DNA from 3 places in the Enterobacter sp. N5-15 genome. Region 2 is predicted to be linked to each of the others. Evidence: predicted binding sites of a transcription regulator. Region 2 holds the regulator's gene; each other region holds the start of a gene.
The links. The regulator LexA, encoded in region 2, represses DNA repair genes until DNA is damaged. The targets are predictions, from matches to a motif close to TNCTGTATGTACATACAGNA.
Positions count from the first base shown of each region.

Region 1: a site for LexA is predicted at 1,937-1,956, ahead of metR (HTH-type transcriptional regulator MetR). Genes of this name have one in related genera too.
Region 3: a site for LexA is predicted at 4,054-4,073, ahead of sbmC (DNA gyrase inhibitor SbmC). Genes of this name have one in related genera too.

Region 1 is NZ_CM170150.1:4,627,287-4,632,899, reverse strand. It holds gene yigL (sugar/pyridoxal phosphate phosphatase YigL) at 1-82, shown strand, start outside; gene AC2TE5_RS21945 (carboxylate/amino acid/amine transporter) at 165-1,064, shown strand; gene metR (HTH-type transcriptional regulator MetR) at 952-1,905, opposite strand; gene metE (5-methyltetrahydropteroyltriglutamate--homocysteine S-methyltransferase) at 2,021-4,282, shown strand; partial or broken gene AC2TE5_RS21930 (IS3 family transposase) at 4,503-5,613, opposite strand, start outside.
Region 2 is NZ_CM170150.1:332,546-338,158, reverse strand. It holds gene dinF (MATE family efflux transporter DinF) at 1-554, opposite strand, end outside; gene lexA (transcriptional repressor LexA) at 618-1,226, opposite strand; gene AC2TE5_RS01545 (diacylglycerol kinase) at 1,335-1,703, opposite strand; gene plsB (glycerol-3-phosphate 1-O-acyltransferase PlsB) at 1,858-4,278, shown strand; gene gntU (gluconate transporter) at 4,397-5,613, opposite strand, start outside.
Region 3 is NZ_CM170150.1:3,057,600-3,063,212, forward strand. It holds gene emmdR (multidrug efflux MATE transporter EmmdR) at 1-1,246, opposite strand, end outside; tRNA gene AC2TE5_RS14565 (tRNA-Asn) at 1,408-1,483, shown strand; gene AC2TE5_RS14570 (gamma-glutamylcyclotransferase family protein) at 1,537-1,872, shown strand; gene AC2TE5_RS14575 (DUF496 family protein) at 1,920-2,255, opposite strand; gene AC2TE5_RS14580 (FUSC family protein) at 2,414-3,472, opposite strand; gene sbmC (DNA gyrase inhibitor SbmC) at 3,565-4,038, opposite strand; gene dacD (serine-type D-Ala-D-Ala carboxypeptidase DacD) at 4,158-5,324, opposite strand; gene sbcB (exodeoxyribonuclease I) at 5,523-5,613, shown strand, end outside.

The DNA of each region.
Region 1 (5,613 bases), 570 kb from region 2:
CCTGCACCCGGAGCTGGAAGTGATCGGCACCAACGCAGACAACGCGGTGCCGAAGTATCTGCGCAAACTGTTCCTTGAATAATCTTCATTTGGTTGTTTATTGCTCAGATGTCAACTAAAGAGTTCGCTACAATGCCTCTCCTTCTTTTTGAGAGACAAGCATTGTGGCGCTACTCATTATCACCACTATCCTGTGGGCCTTCTCCTTTAGCCTGATTGGCGAATACCTTGCCGGTTCGGTCGACAGCTACTTCTCGGTGCTGATGCGCGTGGGGCTGGCGGCGCTGGTATTCCTGCCGTTTCTGCGCACGCGCGGGCAATCGCTGAAAACGATTGTGCTGTACATGCTGGTGGGGGCGATGCAGCTCGGCATCATGTATCTGTTTAGCTTCCGGGCCTACGTCTACCTGTCTGTCTCCGAGTTCCTGCTCTTTACCGTGCTGACGCCGCTCTATATCACGCTGATTTACGACCTGCTCAGCAGGCGCCGCCTGCGTTGGGGATACCTGCTGAGCGCGGCGCTGGCGGTGATCGGCGCGGCGATTATTCGCTATGACAAAGTCAGCGATCACTTCTGGACCGGGCTGATGTTCGTCCAGCTCGCCAACATCAGTTTTGCCATCGGCATGGTGGGCTACAAACGCCTGATGGAAACCCGTCCGATGCCGCAGCATAACGCATTCGCCTGGTTTTATATGGGCGCCGCGATTGTCGCGGTGGCGGCGTGGTTTATGCTCGGTAACCCGCAAAAACTGCCGACCACCACCGTGCAGTGGGGCGTTCTGGTCTGGCTGGGCGTGGTGGCGTCAGGGCTGGGGTACTTCATGTGGAACTACGGCGCTACGCAGGTAGACGCCGGTACGCTGGGGATCATGAACAACGTGCACGTCCCGGCAGGGCTGCTGGTCAACCTCGCCATCTGGCAGCAACAGCCGCACTGGCCGAGCTTCATTATTGGGGGAGCGGTGATCCTGGCTTCGCTGTGGGTCCATCGCCGATGGGTCGCTCCGCGCTCCGCACAAACGGAAGATGGTCGCACGCGTGGTTCCGCGCTGAGCGAATAAACGCCTCCGTAATCGGCTGACGCTGCTCGCCATCGCGCACGGCGGCGTACAGTCGGCTCCACAGTCCTTCACCCAGGGTTTTGGTCTGCACCAGACCCTGGCGTTCAAAGCTCTCCACCACCCAGTGCGGCAGCGCCGCGATACCCATTCTGGCCGCCACCATCTGAATCAGCAGCAGCGTGTTATCCACGCTTTTCAGCTGCGGGCTAACGCCTGCGGGCTGCAGGAAGTGGCGCCAGATATCCAGACGACTGCGCTGGACCGGATAAATCAGCAGCGTTTCCGTCGCCAGGTCTTCCGGCGTGATGCGCGTTTTGGTCGCCAGCGGATGGTCCGGCGCCAGCACCAGGCGCACTTCATAATCAAACATCGGCGAATAGTGCAGGCCGCTGCGCGGTAGGATGTCAGAGGTCATCACCAGGTCCAGCTCGCCCTGCTGCAGCGACGGCTGCGGGTCAAAGGTCACGCCGGATTTGAAGTCCATCTCCACCTGCGGCCACTTCTGACGGAAGTTCTCAAGCGCGGGGGTCAGCCACTGAATACAGCTGTGGCACTCAATGGCGATACGCAGCTTGGTCTGCTGCGGTTCGTTACACGCCTGCAGCGCGCTGGCGATTTGCGGCAGTACCTGATTAGCCAGCTGAAGAAGAATTTCACCCTGCGGCGTAAAGCGCAGGGGCTGGCTCTTACGCACAAAAAGACGGAAGCCGAGGCGTTGTTCCAGATCGCTGAACTGGTGAGAAAGGGCGGACTGGGTCTGGTGCAGCGTGGCCGCAGCCGCCGCGAGCGAGCCGCAGTTCCGCAACGCTTGTAGCGTTTTCAGGTGTTTTATCTCGATCATGAAAGTCCTTCACTTCGCCATGAACATTTTGCGCTTGAGGAATATACAGTACCTGCCAATTATAGAAGTGTAAACATCTGGACGTCTAAATAACGAATTTCACAAGGGGCATACCATGACAATCCGCAATCACACTCTCGGTTTCCCTCGCGTTGGCCTGCGTCGCGAGCTGAAAAAAGCGCAAGAAAGCTACTGGGCGGGGAACGCCACCCGTGAAGAGCTGCTGGCGGTGGGGCGCGAACTGCGCGCCCGCCACTGGGAGCAGCAAAAACAGGCGGGTATTGACCTGCAGCCGGTGGGCGATTTCGCCTGGTACGACCATGTTCTGACGACCAGCCTGCTGCTTGGCAACGTGCCGGCTCGTCATCAGAACAAAGATGGATCGGTAGATATCGATACCCTGTTCCGCATCGGCCGCGGCCGCGCGCCAACGGGTGAGCCAGCGGCAGCGGCGGAAATGACCAAGTGGTTCAACACCAACTATCACTATATGGTGCCGGAGTTCGTGAAAGGTCAGCAGTTCAGGCTGACCTGGACGCAGCTGCTGGACGAGGTGGACGAAGCGCTGGCGCTGGGCCACCAGGTGAAACCGGTGCTGCTCGGGCCGGTAACCTACCTGTGGCTGGGCAAAGTGAAAGGTGAGCCGTTTGACCGACTCAGCCTGCTGAAGGATATCCTGCCGGTCTACAAACAGGTGCTGATTGAGCTGGGCAAGCGCGGCATTCAGTGGGTACAAATCGACGAACCGGCGCTGGTGCTCGAGCTGCCCCAGGTTTGGCTCGATGCCTTCAAACCGGCGTATGACGCGCTCACCGGGCAGGTGAAGCTGCTGCTCACCACCTATTTCGAAGGCGTGACGCCAAACCTGAAGACCATTAGCGCGCTGCCGGTGCAGGGCCTGCACGTTGACCTCGTACACGGTAAAGATGATGTGGCGGAGCTGCACAAGCGCCTGCCTGCGGACTGGCTGCTCTCCGCCGGGTTGATTAACGGTCGTAACGTCTGGCGCGCCGATCTGACCGAGAAATATGCACAAATCAAAGACATCGTCGGCAAACGTGAGCTTTGGGTGGCCTCTTCCTGTTCCCTGCTGCACAGCCCGATCGATCTGAGCGTGGAGACCCACCTGGATGTCGAGGTGAAAAGCTGGTTTGCCTTTGCCCTGCAAAAATGTGAAGAGCTGACGCTGCTGCGCGACGCGCTCAACAGCGGCGACACGGCGGCGATTACCGAATGGAGCGCCCCGATCCAGGCGCGTCGGCACTCTGCGCGCGTGCACAACCCGGCGGTGGAAAAACGTCTGGCGGCCATCACCGCCCAGGACAGCCAGCGCCAGAGCCCGTACGAGGTGCGCGCCGAAGCCCAGCGCGCCCGTTTCAACCTGCCCGCCTGGCCGACCACGACTATCGGCTCTTTCCCGCAAACCACGGAGATCCGCGGTCTGCGTCTGGACTTCAAAAAGGGCAATCTGGATGCGAATCACTACCGCACCGGCATCGCGGAACACATCAAGCAGGCGATTATCGAGCAGGAACGCCTGGGGCTGGACGTGCTGGTGCACGGCGAGGCCGAGCGTAACGACATGGTGGAATACTTTGGTGAGCATCTGGACGGCTTTGTCTTTACCCAGAACGGCTGGGTGCAGAGCTATGGCTCCCGCTGCGTGAAGCCGCCGGTGGTCATTGGTGACGTCAGCCGCCCGGAAGCGATCACCGTGGAGTGGGCGAAGTATGCCCAGTCCCTGACCGACAAGCCGGTGAAAGGGATGCTCACCGGTCCGGTGACCATTCTCTGCTGGTCGTTCCCGCGTGAAGACGTGACCCGTGAAACCATCGCCAAACAGATTGCCCTGGCGCTGCGTGATGAAGTGGCGGATCTGGAAGCGGCAGGTATTGGCATTATCCAGATTGACGAACCGGCGCTGCGCGAAGGTCTGCCGCTGCGCCGCAGCGACTGGGATGCCTACCTGCAGTGGGGCGTGGAGGCGTTCCGCATCAACGCCGCGGTGGCGAAGGACGACACCCAGATCCACACCCACATGTGCTACTGCGAATTTAACGACATCATGGATTCGATTGCCGCGCTGGACGCCGACGTGATCACCATCGAGACCTCTCGATCGGACATGGAGCTGCTGGAGTCGTTTGAAGAGTTCGACTACCCGAATGAAATCGGGCCGGGCGTGTACGACATTCACTCCCCGAACGTGCCGAGCGTGGAGTGGATAGAAGCCCTGCTGAAAAAAGCGGCCCAGCGGATTCCGGCAGAGCGCCTGTGGGTGAATCCGGACTGCGGACTGAAAACCCGCGGCTGGCCGGAGACGCGTGCGGCGCTCGCCAACATGGTGAAGGCGGCGCAGAATTTGCGTCAGGGTTGATTTATCCCTCTCCCTTTGGAGTGAGGGATCCCCGCAAAACAATGCCAATGTCTGCACCGATGGCCCCCTCTCCCTTGAGGGAGAGGGCTGGGGTGAGGGGGAACATACGGCTCTGGTGGTCATTCCGTTCACTTTATGTTCCTTGTAACTCTGTAACAACATGACCGGTGAACGTGCCAGGGCGGCTCAATCTGCACTGAACCCCGTTTCCTGGACACCTTTATTCTTTTGTTTTTTCTGCCTGAGTCCGGTACGCCACCGGGCTCAGGCCGCCAGTTTTCAGGCTGATTCGTTCAGTGTTGAAGTAACGAATATAAGCCTTAATATCCCGCTCCAGCTCTTTCACGCAACCATACCTCTTGCGGTAGTACATCTCCACTTTCAGATGGCTGAAGAAGTTTTCCATCACTGCATTATCCAGGCAGTTTCCCTTTCGCGACATACTCTGGACTATACCGGCTTTTTCCAGCATTAACCGCCATGCCGGTGTCCTGTAAGCCCAGCCCTGATCGCTGTGTAAGACCAGACCTTCACTATGTCTGTGTGCTTTCAGGGCCTTATGCAGCATCCTGCAGACCAGAGGCTGTGAAGCACTGGTCGACATATTCCAGGCCACGATTTCGTTATTGAACAGATCCTGCAGGGCTGACAGGTAAAGTTTCTGTCCCCCGGCCCGGAACTCCGTCACATCCGTACACCACTTGATCCCGCTTCGTTCAGCGCTAAAGTCCCGGGCCAGCAGATTGGCGGATGACAGACCCGCATCAGGCATATATGAGCGATATCTTTTCCGGCGTAGCTGACAGGTGAGTCCATGCTCCTTCATCAGCCTGCGCACGGTTTTGTGATTAAGCACGAAGCCCTTATCCCGTAGTGCTCTCGTCATTCTCCGGTAGCCATAGCGCTGCGCATGCCGCTGGCTGATGGCCTTCATTGCACCGACTGCATCCGCATAACGCTCAGTCCCGTGCTCAGGGTGCGAGACATGATAATAATATGTGCTGCGTGACAACCGCGCGGCATACAGCAGGCAGGGTAGCCTGTGTGCCGTCAGCAACGACTGCACTAATCTGGTTTTTTCTGCTGCTCCCTGAGTGCATTTTCTTCTCTCAGGGCTTTCAGCTTTTTTAAGTAAGCATTTTCCGCGCGCAGATATTCCAGCTCCCTCTGCAGTTCTTTGGGTGTCATTTCACTGAAGGGCTTGGCGCCGGGAACATATTTTTTCTGTGACATAGCGGGTCCGGGTCTGGCAGTGTGAAGCGCTTTTTCACCTCCCCTCCGGTAACGCTGCGTCCAGTCGAGAATAGGGACTCATTGGGGATGGCGAAGCG
Region 2 (5,613 bases):
ATATGTAGGCCCATTACCAGCCAGACATCCAGCACAATGTTGAGAAGGTTGCCTACCACCAGCAAAATGACCGGCGCGCGTGCGTACTGAACGCCCAGTAGCCACCCCAGCAGAACCAGGTTTGCCAGCGATGCGGGCGCGCTGAGCCAGCGGATTTCAAGGAAACGTCGCGCCTGCGCCAGTACCGCCTCGCTGCCGCCAACAACATGGAGCGCAAGGTCGATAAGAGGCGCACGTAATAAAACGATTAACAGCCCCGCGCCAAGCGCAAGGATCAGCGGCTGCACCAGCGCGCGCGCCAGACGCAGCGGATCTTTTGCACCATAAGCCTGTGCCGTGAGTCCGGTGGTGCTCATGCGCAAAAAGAGCAGCAGCATAAACAGGAAGCTGGTTGCCGTCGCGCCAATCGCCACGCCGCCAAGATAAACAGGCGAATCAAGGTGACCAATAACGGCAGTATCGACCAGACCGAGCAAGGGAACGGTAATATTGGAGAAAATCATCGGCAGAGCAAGACGCCACAATGCCTTATCGGATGCCGTCAGCAGTGACATGAAAAATACCGGGAGTGGAGAATGAAGCAGGCTACAGCGGCGCCATAGCCTGTCAGGAAGAGGTTACAGCCATTCGCCGTTGCGAATGACCCCAACCGCCAGTCCTTCGATAGAGAAGTTGTGTTCGCGGAGATCGACCACAATCGGGGAGAACTCGTTGTTTTCAGGCAGTAGCTGAACGGTGTTCCCCTGTTTTTTCAAACGCTTGACGGTGACTTCATCATCAATGCGTGCGACAACCACCTGGCCGTTACGCACATCCTGCGTTTTGTGCACCGCAAGCAGATCGCCGTCAAGAATGCCGATGTCTTTCATCGACATACCGCTGACGCGCAGCAGGAAATCAGCGCTCGGTTTGAACATGGCTGGATCAACCTGGTAATGGCCTTCAATATGCTGCTGTGCCAGTAAAGGCTCACCGGCAGCAACGCGCCCCACCAGCGGAATGCCCGTCTCTTCTTCCACCAGCAGGCGGATACCACGTGACGCGCCTGAAACAATCTCAATCACGCCCTTACGCGCCAGCGCTTTCAGGTGTTCTTCGGCAGCATTCGGAGAACGGAAGCCCAGACGCTGCGCGATTTCCGCACGCGTGGGTGGCATACCCGTCTGGCCGATATGATCCCGGATGAGATCAAACACCTCTTGCTGCCTGGTCGTTAACGCTTTCATTCCGCCCCCTGGGTGTATATACAGTTATGCTGTGAGTATATACAGTCAAAGGCGATTTTGGAACCAAAAACTGCACAAAAAACCAGGGACTTAATTATTCCTCGAGGCTCATCGGAAATGTGACCAAAGCAGCGTGACCCAGGTGATAACGGCAGTGATAATCGCCAGCAACACGGCAGCAGAGCCCATGTCTTTTGCGCGGCCAGAAAGCTCGTGGAAATCTGAACCAATGCGATCAACAACGGCTTCAATAGCGCTATTAAGAATTTCCACTATCATCACCAGAAGCACGGAACCGATAAGAAGTACGCGGGTAATAGCATCAACATCAAGGAAACAGGCGATGATCACCGCGATGATAGCGGCGACGCCCTCCTGGCGAAAGGCGGCTTCGTTGATCCACGCAGCACGGAACCCTTTCCACGAATAGCCGGCGGCTTTGATGATACGCGTTAACCCAGTGGTATTATTGGCCATTAAAAGAACCTTTTATGAAAAAAAGCGTCAGTAACAGGAGCTGTAGCGCGTTTCGCTACAGCCTGAAGTATGACGGGTAACAACAGAAATTTTGCGCGCTTTCTGTTATCCTTGCGCAGCAATTGCATTATTAACCAGAGGCTTTACATCGTTTATGTCCGGCTGGCCACGAATTTACTACAAATTACTTAATTTACCATTAAGCATCCTGGTAAAAAGCAAGTCTATCCCAGCAGAACCCGCGCTGGAATTAGGGCTCGATACGTCGCGTCCTATTATGTACGTTTTGCCTTATAACTCGAAGGCAGACTTACTGACGCTTCGTGCCCAGTGTCTGGCGCATGACTTACCTGACCCGCTTGAACCGCTTGAAGTTGACGGCACTTTACTGCCGCGCTACGTGTTCATTCACGGCGGGCCGCGCGTGTTTACCTACTACACGCCAAAAGAAGAGTCCATCAAGCTGTTCCATGACTATCTCGACCTGCACCGCAGCAACCCCGATCTGGATGTGCAGATGGTGCCGGTATCGGTGATGTTTGGTCGTCGTCCGGGCCGTGAAAAAGGTGAAGAGAACCCGCCGCTGCGCATGCTTAACGGCATCCAGAAGTTCTTTGCGGTCTCCTGGCTGGGACGCGACAGCTTTGTGCGTTTCTCCCCTTCCGTTTCGCTGCGTCGAATGGCGGACGAGCACGGCACCGACAAGATCATCGCGCAGAAACTGGCGCGCGTGGCGCGTATGCACTTCGCCCGCCAGCGCCTGGCTGCCGTAGGGCCGCGTCTCCCGGCGCGTCAGGATCTGTTCAACAAGCTGCTGGCCTCCAAAGCGATTGCCCGCGCCGTCGAAGATGAAGCGCGCAGCAAGAAAATATCGCATGAGAAAGCCCAGCAGAACGCCATTGCGCTGATGGAAGAGATTGCAGCGAACTTCTCTTACGAGATGATTCGCCTGTCCGATCGCATTCTCGGCTTTACCTGGAACCGCCTCTACCAGGGCATCAACGTTCATAACGCCGAGCGTGTACGTCAACTGGCGCATGATGGCCATGAGATCGTCTATGTTCCCTGCCACCGCAGCCACATGGACTACCTGCTTCTTTCCTACGTGCTCTATCACCAGGGGCTGGTACCGCCGCACATTGCTGCCGGTATCAACCTGAATTTCTGGCCAGCAGGCCCGATTTTCCGCCGCCTGGGCGCCTTCTTTATCCGTCGTACCTTCAAGGGCAACAAGCTCTACTCCACCGTGTTCCGCGAGTATCTGGGCGAGCTGTTCAGCCGCGGCTATTCCGTGGAGTACTTCGTCGAGGGCGGTCGTTCCCGTACCGGACGTCTGCTCGATCCGAAGACCGGCACGCTGTCGATGACCATCCAGGCGATGCTGCGCGGAGGAACCCGTCCAATCACGCTGGTGCCAATCTACATTGGCTATGAGCACGTGATGGAAGTGGGCACGTACGCCAAAGAGCTGCGCGGTGCGACCAAAGAGAAAGAGAGCCTGCCGCAGATGCTGCGCGGCTTGAGCAAGCTACGCAATCTCGGTCAGGGCTACGTGAACTTCGGCGAACCGATGCCGCTGATGACGTACCTGAACCATCACGTTCCCGAGTGGCGCGAATCCATCGATCCTATCGAAGCAATTCGTCCGGCCTGGCTGACGCCAACGGTCAACGGCATCGCGTCCGAGCTGATGGTGCGCATTAACAACGCCGGTGCGGCTAACGCCATGAACCTGTGCTGTACGGCGCTTCTGGCTTCGCGTCAGCGCTCGCTGACCCGTGAACAGCTCACGGAGCAGCTGGATTGCTATCTGGACATGATGCGCAACGTACCGTATTCCGTTGATTCAACCGTGCCTTCTGCTACCGCCAGTGAGCTTATCGATCACGCGTTGCAGATGAACAAGTTTGAAGTCGAAAAGGACACGATCGGCGACATCATCATTCTGCCGCGCGAGCAGGCAGTGCTGATGACCTACTACCGCAACAACATCACCCATATGCTGATGCTGCCGTCGCTCATGGCGGCCATCATCACCCAGCATCGCCGTATCTCGCGTCAGGAACTTTTGCGTCACGTTGATACGCTCTACCCGATGCTGAAAGCGGAGCTGTTCCTGCGCTGGAGCAAGGATGAGCTGGCAGCCGAGCTGGATAAACTGACGGAAGAGCTGCGTCGTCAGGGGCTGATTACCGTCTCGAACGACGAGCTACACATCAATCCGTCACGCTCCCGCACCCTGCAACTGCTAGCGGCCGGCGCGCGCGAAACGCTGCAGCGCTACGCCATTACGTTCTGGCTGCTGAGTGCGAACCCGTCTATCAACCGCGGTACGCTGGAGAAAGAGAGCCGGACGCTGGCACAGCGCCTGTCCGTTCTGCACGGCATTAACGCCCCTGAATTCTTCGACAAAGCGGTCTTCAGCTCTCTGGTGCTGACGCTGCGTGACGAAGGCTTCATCAGCGATACGGGCGATGCCGAGCCGGAAGAGACGCTGAAGGTGTACCAGATGCTGGCAGAGCTGATCACCTCGGATGTGCGTTTGACGATTGAGAGCGCGACGCAGGGCGAGTGATGTGAAAAAGCCGGGTGGTGGCTTCACCTGACCCGGCCTGGCGTTCTGCATAATATAAAGGCCCGGTAAGCGCTAACGCTACCGGGCCTTATTTTTGAGCCTTGTTACTTCACCGCATTCAGCTCAGCAGCGTAAAGGCAATCATCCCGACAATCGCACCCGTTGTGCCGAGGATGGTTTCCATCAGCGTCCAGGTTTTCAGGGTTTGCGCTTCGGTGGCACCGGTAAATTTACCGAACAGCCAGAAGCCTGCGTCGTTAACGTGAGAGACCACAATCGAACCGCCCGCGATACAGATAGACAGCGCGGCCATCTGCGCACCGGAGTAGTTCAGCTGTTCAATCACCGGCATCACCAGACCCACGGCGGTTAAACACGCCACGGTTGCGGAACCCTGGATGATACGCACCGCCGCGGCCAGTACGAAGCAGGTTACCGCAATCGGCAGGCCCATCCCGGTCAGCGCTTCGCCCAGAGCCGGACCCACGCCGGAATCCACCAGCACCTGCTTGAACACGCCGCCGGCACCGATCACCAGCAGGATAATACCCGCAGGCTGCAGCGCGGCACCGCAGATCTCCATCACCCGGTCTTTTGGCATTCCCTGACGCATCGCCAGGCCGTAAATCGCCACCAGACAGGCCACCAGGATCGCCGTGAACGGGTGACCGATGAACTCGAACCATTCGTAGGCGCTGGAACCCACCGGCACAAAGCGCGCGGCGATGGTTTTCAGACCCACGAGAACCAGCGGGAGCAGGATCAGCGACAGGCTGAAGCCGAAGGACGGCATTTTGCCCTCGCCCAGGTGCGGCTCGGTGACGTCATCCGGAATGTGCAGCTCAACGTAACGGCTGATGAAGTTGCCCCACAGCGGACCGGCAATAATCATCCCCGGAATTGCCGCGCACAGGCCGATCAGGATCATCCAGCCAAAGTCAGCGTGCATCTGGGACGCCAGCAGCATCGGCGCAGGCCCAGGCAGCAGAAACGCTGCGGCCGCCGCCACGCCCGCAAACAGCGGAATAACCAGCTTCACGAGGTTAGTGCCGGTATGGCGCGCCATGGAGAACGCGACGCTTATCAGCAGCACAACGGCCACTTCGAAGAACAGCGGCAGCGCGCAAATCAGGCCAGCCAGGCCAATCGCGTAGTGCGCACGGCTGTGGCCGAAGGATTTCAGCATTTTGACGGCAATCTGGTCGACCGCGCCCGTCTCGTGCAAAATCTTGCCAAACATCGCGCCAAGGGCCACCACAATCGCCAGGAAGCCCAGCGTACCGCCCATCCCTTTTTCCATCGTCGCGGCGATCTTGTCGAGCGGCATACCGGAAA
Region 3 (5,613 bases), 2.1 Mb from region 2:
GCGCCCCTTTCAGCCCGGCGGGCAATACCCATGAGGCCGCCCAGATGGGCATAAAGGCCGCGTTGAGCCAGATGAGGATCTTAACGACCTCTTTAACGTCGTCTTCGTGGGTATAGAACGAAGCCATCAGCCCGGCAAACGGCGCGGTTCCCCAGGCGATCAGCGTCAGTCCAATGGTCGACAGCCAGAAGACGTGCCGCAGCTGCCGCTCCGCCTGGCCTATCTGCCCTTTCCCGAGCCGTTTACCCGTAATGATGGTCGATGCCGAACCCAGCGCGTTACCCGGCAGGTTAATCAGCGAGGCAATAGAAAAGGCGATAAAGTTACCGGCGATAACGTCGGTCCCCATCCCGGCAACAAACATCTGCGTGAGCAGCTTCCCGCCGTTGAACAACACCGATTCAATGCTCGCGGGAATGCCGATCCCCATCACTTCCCAGATAATGGCGAAATTAAAGGGACGGAAATAGCTTTTTAGCGTCAGACGCAGCGAGGGGGTGATCCCCGCCATCAGCACCCCAATAATGGCTACCGCGCCGATATAGCGTGAAATGGTTAAGCCCAGTCCCGCACCGACGAACCCCAGCCCCTCCCACGAGAACGCGCCGTAGATCAGCACGCTGCTGATCACGATATTCAGGATATTCATCCCGCCGTTGATCAGCAGCGGAATTTTGGTGTTGCCTGCCCCGCGCAGCGCACCGCTGCCAATTAGCGCAATGGCCGCCGCCGGATAGCTTAAGACGGTCATTTCCAGGTAGGTCAGCGCCAGGTCTTTAACCTCGTTCGTGGCCTCCCCGGCGACAAAATCGATAATCTCTTTACCGAAATAGTGGATCACCGCCGCCAGAACGATCGAAAAAATGGTCATGATCATCAGCGACTGGCGGGCCGCCTCGCGTGCACGTTTGGGGTCAAGCTTGCCGAGGCTAAAAGCCACCACCACCGTCGTCCCGAGATCTATGGCGGCAAAGAACGAGATCACCACCATGTTAAAGCTGTCCGCCAGCCCAACCCCTGCCATCGCCTCTTTTCCCAGCCAGCTCACCAGGAAGGTGCTCAGGACCCCCATCAGCAAAACGCAGGTATTTTCCAGGAAGATAGGCACAGCGAGAGGGGTGATTTCACGCCAGAACAGGACACGATAGCTTTTACGTTTTGCATACCATGGCGTGCGCTCTATCGCCTGGCGTAAGGAGGCAGTGACGTTCAAAATGGACCTTAGAGAGAAAAGTTGAAACTCCATTTCAAATGATGGGGGACAAATGCTAATCCTGCAAAGTATTTTCCAGAAAAAGATGTGTGGATTTACAACAAACTGACGACAGAATCAGCAATCGGTCGATTTTCCCTAAGATCAGGTTTGACAAAAGTTTTTTCGCCGCTAAGATAAGCCTCCACAACGATTCCTCTGTAGTTCAGTCGGTAGAACGGCGGACTGTTAATCCGTATGTCACTGGTTCGAGTCCAGTCAGAGGAGCCAAATTTAAAAAGCCTGCTTTTAAAGCAGGCTTTTTGCTTTGCGGATGAGGGAAAATGAACGCTCTGTTTGTCTACGGCACGCTGCGCCCGGGCCACTCTAATGCGCATATTCTTGAAAACATTGGCGGCGAATGGCTGGCCGGCTCCGTATCCGGTACGTTTTACGAACGCGGCTGGGGCGCTGCGGCGGATTTCCCGGGGATTGTGCTCCATCCGGACGGACCCCGCGTCGAAGGCTATCTGTTTATCTCTGATAACCTTGCCGCACACTGGCAAATGCTGGATGAATTTGAAGATGGCTACGATCGGGTTGAGGTCACGGTGACCACCCTTGAAGGCAAGCAGGTTAAGGCCTGGATTTATCAGCTACAGCCGCGTTCTGCATCATAAAAAAAGGCTCTCTGTCACCAGAGAGCCTTTTTTACTATTCGCTGCGATTACTCGCTTTTTGCTTCGCCGTTTTTGATTTCGCCCATCACTTTCAGCTTCTTGGAGATGTCGCGACGCTCTTTGGACAGCTCAGCGTTTTTGATGATGTAGTCATCAACGCGGTCTTCATAGTCGCTCTTCATGCTGGCGATGATGCCCTGAATAGCTTCAACGCTCATACCTGGCTTGATGTAGTCGCTCAGGTTGTCGAGCAGCAGGACACGTTTCTGGTTGTCACGGATCTTCTTCTCAACGTCCTGGATTTCACGCTGCAGTTTGTTTTTGCGGCGGAACAGGCGGACGAATTCCAGAACATCCTGGAACGAAGGCTTGGTAGTTTCCATTTTTACACCCCTGATAATGTGAGATTCGGATTCGTTAAGGCAACCGTTGTAACAATAACCTTACTGACAGCGGCTGCGAATGACAATGAGTATATCGTTTAAAGCTATCATAACCCCAATTGCTGCTGAATCGAAGCAGCAGCCGTCACATACGCCTTTTATTTGCGCAGCGCACGGCAAATAAGGTGCGATAACAGCTCAAGCTGCCGCGCCAGTTCCATGCTCAGCCACACGTAGCCATGAATTGGCGTTTCTGCCACGTTATCGCTCTGGCGTTCATTGATGAGCTGCTTCAGCTCCGCGACGATCTCATTCAGCCGCTCGCTGTTGGCCAGTATCGGCTGCGGGTTCCCTTCATAGAGCGCATGGGCGATGGTCAACAGCGTTTGCTGCGTCATCTGCTGGGTCTCTTTGAGGGTCTGCGCGTTAAGCATCAACAGATGGCTGGGACGCGAGGCCCAGTGGGCGTTGATTTGCAGTTCAAGCATGCAGACCAGATTGCGGCTTACCGTCTGGATGGCTTCAAAAATCGATTTCTGAATATGGGTTTCTTTGCTGGCGGGCGTGATCAGGCCGCGCATTTTAACCACGTCGTTGAGGATCGTTTGCAGATGCTTTTCCAGCCGGGGACGCTCAACCAGATTCGGGGAAAAACCGGCCTGGTAGACGCGGTTAAAGGCTGTGACGTAGTTAGCCATCTGAATACGCCAGTGCAGAAAAGCACGCTGTGGCCAGATACCGGTGAAAAGCATGGCCAGCAGTGACCCCAGGATGACATCCCCGCTTCGCCACAGCGCCGTGGTCATATCCCCGGCGGGCGCACCGACAACCACCGCGAGCGTAATACCAATCAGCAGCGCCTGATACGGCCTCTTACCCAGCGCCAGCCAGCCGCACAGGAACATGGCGGCACCGCACCATGCCAGCATCACGGGAAATGAGATGAGCTCCAGCTTCAGGGCGATAAGCCCAAGGGCCGAGCCTAAAACCGTCCCGCCAATTCGCTCGAAGGCGCGCGGAACAACGTTCCCCCAAAACGAGATGGGCCCCATCACCACCACCAGCGTGATCAGCGGCCATGTTCCTTCCGGAACATCCAGCAAACGGACCAGCACAAACGTCAACACGAAGGCCAGCGCGATGCGGCACCCGTGCACCACGCGGTAATGTTTGTACAAGCGAATTTCAAAAGGGGTTAATGATTTGTCGGGACGCACACCCGCTCTCCAGCTACACGGCAAATCACAATTGTACTGTGTTTTCAGCCGGGCGGATCGCTCCCAGCTGAAAAACCCTTCATTTAACAGGCTTAAACCGTTTTATGCTCTACCGCGATATACATTTCGATATCCCAGTAGCCGTCTGCATTCCCGTCATTGAGATAGCGTTCGAAGCAGGGTTTGAGCGCCATCTGGTACTTATTGTCCTGCAGCAGGGAATTAAAGAACTGATACCACGGCGTGGCGAAGTCGTAGTTTTCCACGCGCGCCGTCGCCACGGCATAATCCCCGGCCGCGATTTCCGTCATCATGACGCCTTCGCTGTTTTCCGGGATGACGAAATCATCCGGTACCGTAACGGCCGTATCGCAGCGCAGTTTTTCTGCCGGGACCTCATCCGGATTATCGTAGTAGACCGCAACCCACTCCAGCGGCTCAATGTGACGCCCGTCCACCCACATCACCAGCTGTTCAAAGCCCTGTTTTACCGTTTGTTCCCACGGTCCGACCAAATGAAAACCGGCAATCTTACGTTTCTGTTGCTGCTTAATGCTGTAGTCCATGCTGCCTCCATTTATTACTGTATATACATACACTATAAAGCGAGTTCTGAGCGTTCAGCAAACGTGAAGTGTTTATTATGTGAGCAGACTCGCAACCCTGCCAGTCTGCTCATCTGCCGTTAGAGCGTGTGATGCAGATAATCGCTCATGCGAGAGAACAGGCCGCCTTTATCAACGGCTTCCAGCGTCACCAGCGGCCAGTGCGCCACCACTTTGTCGCGGTCATAGAGCTGGATCTCACCCACCCGCTGATGCGCGGCAATCGGCGCTTCCAGCTCTTTTTTATCCAGCACGTATTTGGCTTTGATGTTCGGCACTTCCGCTTTCGGCAGGGCCAGCCAGAAGTCCTGGTCGGTACCCAGTTTCACCTGCTCCTTATCGCCGTACCAGATACGCTCTGTCCCCACTTTTTTACCGCTGTGCAGGATCTGCACCGTATCGAAATTCTGCTGCCCCCAGTGCAGCAGTTTTCGGGCCTGGTCCTCGCGCCCTTTCGGGCTATCCGCCCCCATGACAACCGCGATTAAACGGCGCTGCCCGTCAACGGCGGAAGCAATCAGGTTAAAGCCCGCCCCCGAGGTATGTCCCGTTTTAAGCCCGTCCACGTTCATGGTTTTATCCCACAGCAGGCCGTTACGGTTCTGCTGGGTGATCCCGTTCCAGGTCAGGCTCTTTTCGCTGTACATATGATAAAACTCAGGCTCGCCGTGGATGATGGCGCGGGAGAGTACGGCCAGGTCATAGGCCGAGCTGTGCTGGCCCGGCGCGTCCAGCCCGTGGACGGTTTCAAAATGCGTATCGCGCAGGTTCAGCTTTTGCACGTAGTCGTTCATCATCTTCACAAACTGCGGCTGACCGCCCGCCACGTGATCGGCCAGCGCCACGCAGGCGTCGTTTCCGGAGTCGACAATCAGGCCGCGGCTTAAGTCACGCACGGAGACGCGATCGCCCTCTTTCAGAAACATGAGCGACGAGCCGTCAAAAACCGGGTTGCCTTTAGCCCACGCGTCACGCCCTACGGTGACAATGTCGTCCGGCGTAATGCGGTGGCTATCAATGGCCCGATCAACCACATACCCCGTCATCAGCTTGGTCAGGCTCGCCGGATTACGTTGTTGATGTTCGTTGCCCGCCGTTAAGATCTGACCAGTCGTGTAGTCCATCAGCACCCAGGAGCCAGCCTGAATGGCCGGAGGCTGCGGCGAAAAATCCAGTGGTTCGGCCGCAAAAGCAGATGAGATACTCGAAGCGAGTAAAGAAACAGCAATAAACAGACGGCGTTTCAACGGTATATCCTCAGGTCATTAAAAATCGATGACCTTTTTACGGGAGTTCTGATGTCGTTACCTGGCTTAATTGCAAAAAAATGTGACAGAACGCAGATTTTTCTCTGAAGCTGGCGCGCAAATTTGCGCCACGGCGGTGCTTTTTATTCGGTCTGGACCGCGCGATCGTTTACCATAGTGACGTCATTTTTTAACAGGATGGTATTACTGGTGTCTGACTCTGCCGCTCGCCCGACTTTTTTGTTCCACGACTACGAAACCTTTGGCACGCACCCGGCGCTGGACCGAC